DNA from 2 places in the Streptomyces sp. 796.1 genome. Region 1 is predicted to be linked to the other one. Evidence: predicted binding sites of a transcription regulator. Region 1 holds the regulator's gene; the other holds the start of a gene.

Evidence for each region. Region 1 encodes HrcA, which represses chaperone genes, less so after heat shock. Its sites were predicted from a motif close to TTNGCACTCNGNNNNNCNGAGTGCNAA; they were not measured.
Region 2: groL (chaperonin GroEL) is a predicted target of HrcA. The motif match lies at 1,160-1,186, and genes of this name have one in related genera.

The regions. Positions count from the first base shown of each region.
Region 1 covers NZ_JBLIWA010000003.1:56,371-58,767, reverse strand. The annotation lists gene dnaJ (molecular chaperone DnaJ) at 1-310, opposite strand, end outside; gene hrcA (heat-inducible transcriptional repressor HrcA) at 311-1,327, opposite strand; gene ACMA1D_RS03025 (MBL fold metallo-hydrolase) at 1,527-2,270, shown strand; gene ACMA1D_RS03020 (DUF3097 domain-containing protein) at 2,356-2,397, shown strand, end outside.
Region 2 covers NZ_JBLIWA010000031.1:79,078-81,474, forward strand. The annotation lists gene ACMA1D_RS21210 (cold-shock protein) at 416-619, shown strand; gene groL (chaperonin GroEL) at 1,336-2,397, shown strand, end outside.

The DNA.
Region 1 (2,397 bases):
CGCGCTGCGACGCGGTGCCGAAGAAGGCGTCCATGATGTCGGAGAAGTTGCCGAAGCCGGCTCCGAAACCGCCCTGGCCGCCGCCCGAGGCGTTGGAGAGCGGGTCGCCGCCGAGGTCGTAGACCTGCTTCTTCTGCGGGTCCGACAGGACCTCGTAGGCGGCGTTGATCTCCTTGAAGCGCTCTTGCGTCTTCGGGTCCGGGTTGACGTCCGGGTGCAGCTCACGCGCGAGCCTGCGGAACGCCTTCTTGATCTCGTCCTGGGAGGCATCGCGCCGCACGCCCAGGACGGCGTAGTAGTCCGTCGCCACTTACGACTCCGCCAGGATCTGTCCGACGTAACGTGCCACTGCGCGTACCGCTCCCATCGTTCCGGGGTAGTCCATGCGGGTCGGTCCGACCACGCCGAGTTTTGCGACTGCCTCGTCGCCCGAACCGTAGCCGACGGCGACCACGGATGTGGAGTTCAGGCCCTCGTGAGCGTTCTCATGACCGATTCGCACGGTCATGCCCGAGTCCTTGGCCTCGCCGAGCAGCTTGAGCAGGACGACCTGTTCCTCAAGGGCTTCGAGCACCGGCCTGATGGTCAGCGGGAAGTCGTGCCCGAACCGGGTGAGATTGGCGGTGCCGCCGATCATCAGCCGCTCTTCGGTCTCCTCGACCAGCGTCTCCAGCAGGGTCGCCAGCACCGTGGAGACCGTGCCCCGGTCCTCAAGCTCGAACGACTCCGGCAGGTCCTGCACGAGCTGCGGCACGTCCGCGAACCGCCGCCCTACGACCCGGCTGTTGAGCCGCGCCCGCAGATCGGCCAGCGCGGTCTCGCCGACCGGCGCGGGACAGTCCACCATCCGCTGCTCGACCCGACCGGTGTCGGTGATCAGCACCAGCATCACGCGCGCGGGCGCGAGTGCGAGCAACTCCACGTGCCGCACCGTCGACCGGGTCAACGACGGGTACTGCACCACCGCGACCTGCCGGGTGAGCTGCGCCAACAGCCGTACGGTGCGGCCCACCACGTCGTCCAGGTCCACCGCGCCGTCCAGGAAGTTCTGGATGGCGCGGCGCTCTGCGGGTGAGAGCGGCTTCACACCGGCGAGCTTGTCCACGAAGAGCCGGTAGCCCTTGTCGGTGGGGATGCGGCCGGCGCTGGTGTGCGGCTGGGCGATGAAGCCCTCATCCTCCAGGGCAGCCATGTCGTTACGCACCGTGGCCGGCGAGACGCCGAGCTGGTGCCGCTCGGTGAGCGCCTTGGAGCCCACCGGCTCCTCGGTGCCGACGTAGTCCTGGACGATGGCGCGCAGCACTTCAAGTCTGCGTTCGCTCAGCATCGCGCACACCTCCAGTCAAACCATCGCTCGGGGGCCTCTCCTGGCACTCAGCACATTCGAGTGCCAAATAACCCTGGGCCAGTGTACGGCCGGTGACCGCGGTCCGGGCAAGAGTCGCCCCGGCCGTAACCGAGCGTGGGGCCGGAAACTGCCCTCGCCGGCCGGGCGGGCTGCCCGGCCGACCGTTAGCGTCTCTCCCATGGACAGCAGTGCGGAAGAGCGCGTACGGGCTCACTGGGAAGTGCTCGCCCCGGGCGTCGCCCGGCGCCGGCTGCCGCAGTGGGACGCCACGGTGGGAGCGGTGGCCGGCCCGGCGGGCGTGCTCGTGGTGGACACCGGAGCCACGCTCCGTGAGGGCGCGGAGATCCGCCGGGAGGTGCGCGCCCTGTTCGGCCACGAGGTCACGCACGTCGTGCTCACCCATCCGCACTTCGACCACGTCCTGGGCACCGCGGCCTTCGCCGGCGTGCAGGTGTACGGGGCGGTGGGGCTGGCCGAGTTGCTCCGCCGGGAGCGAGACGCCCTGCGGGCGGACGCGGTACGGCACGGGGCGGACGCCGACGCCGCGGCGGGCGCCACCGACCTGCTGGTGTACCCGCGGCACTCGGTGTGCGGCGAGGTGACCGTGAGCCTCGGCGGCGACCGCGAGGTGCTGCTGGCCAACGTCGGCCCCGGGCACACCGGGCACGACCTGGCCGTCTTCGTACCCGGTGTACCCGAGGTGGTGTTCTGCGGCGACCTGGTGGAGGAGTCGGGCGAGCCACAGGCGGGCCCGGACGCGGTGCCCGCCCACTGGCCGGCCGCCCTGGACCGGCTGCTCGACCTCGGCGGCGATGACGCCCGGTACGTGCCGGGCCACGGTGCGGTGGTGGACGCCGCCTACGTGCGCGCGCAGCGCGCGATGCTGGCCCGCCGCTTCGCGCAGGAGCAGGGGCAGGAGTAGCCGCAGCCACGCGCGGGCGCGCGCGAAGGGGGAAGGGGAATGTCCGGCCACGGGCCGCGGGTGGGCGGCGGCTATCGTCTGCCGCATGCGCAGCAGAGAGTACGGGCCCGACCTCACCCCGCCGTGG
Region 2 (2,397 bases), on a different contig from region 1:
GGCTCTCTCCGTTTAGCCCCAGCTCCGCCCCGCACTCGCGGTTCCGCCCCACCCGCAACTCCCCGCTTCCCCCGCACCCTTCACGGGCCCGTGCGTTGAGCGCATATGAGAACCCGTCAAAATGTGCGTGAAATGTGGACATGATTTGCCGGGTTAGTGCCGCCATGTCCGGCCCGACTTGACCGGTATTCACCGGAGTTAACCCCGTATAGCCGATGACGCGCGCCCAGAATTCTCGTCCGATTGACCTGTTGCTCTGGGCATCTGGGCAGATACATTCAGCGGCGGTCGACGCGTTCCGGCGCACGCCCCCGGGGCTCCCTTGGCCGATGGCGAGGGGTTTCTCAGGGGTGAGGTCTGACCCGGGTCCGCGGAGTGCGGTCCTGCGCAAGGGCCAGCAATAGGGGAGTTTGGAATGGCTCAGGGCACCGTCAAGTGGTTCAACGCGGAGAAGGGGTACGGCTTCATCGCGGTCGACGGTGGTGCGGACGTGTTCGTCCACTACAGCGCGATCCAGATGGACGGCTACCGCACCCTTGAGGAAGGCCAGCGGGTCGAGTTCGAGATCTCGCAGGGTCAGAAAGGGCCGCAGGCGGACATGGTCCGCGTGGCCGGCTGAGCGCCGACCGACTGCGCGAAACAAGGGCCCGCACCCTCGGCAGGGGGGTGCGGGCCCTTCGCATGTCCGCAGCGGGTTCTGCGGGCCCGGAACCCCCGGGGCCACCCGCGGGCCCGGCGCCCCCAGCGGCCCTCTGGGCGGCGCGGTGGGGCGGCCAGACGGCGGGGCGGGGCGGTGATGCGGCCGTCAGACGTTCCCGCGCGTTGCGAATGCGTACGGCGAAGGCGGGCGGTGTGCGGTGGGCGGCGGATGCGTACGGGGCAGGTGGCGGGCGTACGGCACGGCCGGCGCCCCGCCCGCCGACACGGGGCCCCGCATCGCGGGGTAACCCGACTCGCACCGGAGGCGGGCCCGACCGCCGCCCCCCACTGACGCTCCTAGCGGAGCGACCTTGCGCCCGCCGCGTCCCCGGCCACCACCCCTCAACGACGCTCCTGACGGAGCGACCTTGCGCCCGCCGCGTCCCCGACCACCACCCCCCATCGACGCTCCTAGCGGAGCGGCCTTGCACTCTAAGGTGCCGAGTGCTAATCATTGGCGTTAGCACTCTGCTGTCGAGAGTGACAGAAGGATCGGGTCGGTGAGGCCCGCAGGCCAAGCGGGGCAAGGAACCGCGGGGCAGGCAGGCCGTCCGTCGCGGGCGCCACGCGGTCCGGAGTATTCACCCTCCCCCAGCCACTGGCCGGGGGCCCCCAGTCCTGGGAGGACCACTTCACATGGCCAAGATCATCGCGTTCGACGAGGAGGCACGGCGCGGTCTTGAGCGTGGGATGAACCAGCTCGCTGACGCCGTCCGGGTCACCCTCGGCCCCAAGGGCCGCAACGTCGTCCTTGAGAAGAAGTGGGGCGCCCCCACGATCACCAACGATGGTGTGTCCATCGCCAAGGAGATCGAGCTCGAAGACCCGTACGAGAAGATCGGCGCCGAGCTGGTCAAGGAGGTCGCGAAGAAGACGGACGACGTCGCCGGTGACGGCACGACGACCGCGACCGTCCTGGCCCAGGCGCTGGTGAAGGAGGGCCTGCGGAACGTCGCCGCGGGCGCCAACCCGATGGCCCTCAAGCGCGGCATCGAGCGCGCCGTCGAGGCCGTCTCCGCGCAGCTCCTTGAGCAGGCCAAGGACGTGGAGACCAAGGAGCAGATCGCCTCCACCGCCTCCATCTCCGCCGCCGACACCCAGATCGGCGAGCTCATCGCCGAGGCGATGGACAAGGTCGGCAAGGAAGGCGTCATCACCGTCGAGGAGTCGCAGACCTTCGGGCTTGAGCTGGAGCTCACCGAGGGCATGCGCTTCGACAAGGGCTACATCTCCGCGTACTTCGCGACGGACATGGAGCGTATGGAGGCGTCCCTGGACGACCCGTACATCCTGATCGTCAACTCCAAGATCTCCGCGGTGAAGGACCTGCTCCCGCTCCTGGAGAAGGTCATGCAGTCGGGCAAGCCGCTGCTGATCATCGCCGAGGACGTGGAGGGCGAGGCCCTCTCCACCCTGGTCGTCAACAAGATCCGGGGCACCTTCAAGTCCGTCGCCGTCAAGGCCCCGGGCTTCGGTGACCGCCGCAAGGCCATGCTCGGCGACATCGCCATCCTCACCGGTGGCACCGTCATCTCCGAGGAGGTCGGCCTCAAGCTGGAGAACGCCGGTCTCGACCTGCTGGGCCGCGCCCGCAAGGTCGTCATCACCAAGGACGAGACCACCATCGTCGACGGTGCTGGTGACAGCGAGCAGGTCCAGGGCCGCGTCAACCAGATCCGCGCCGAGATCGAGAACTCG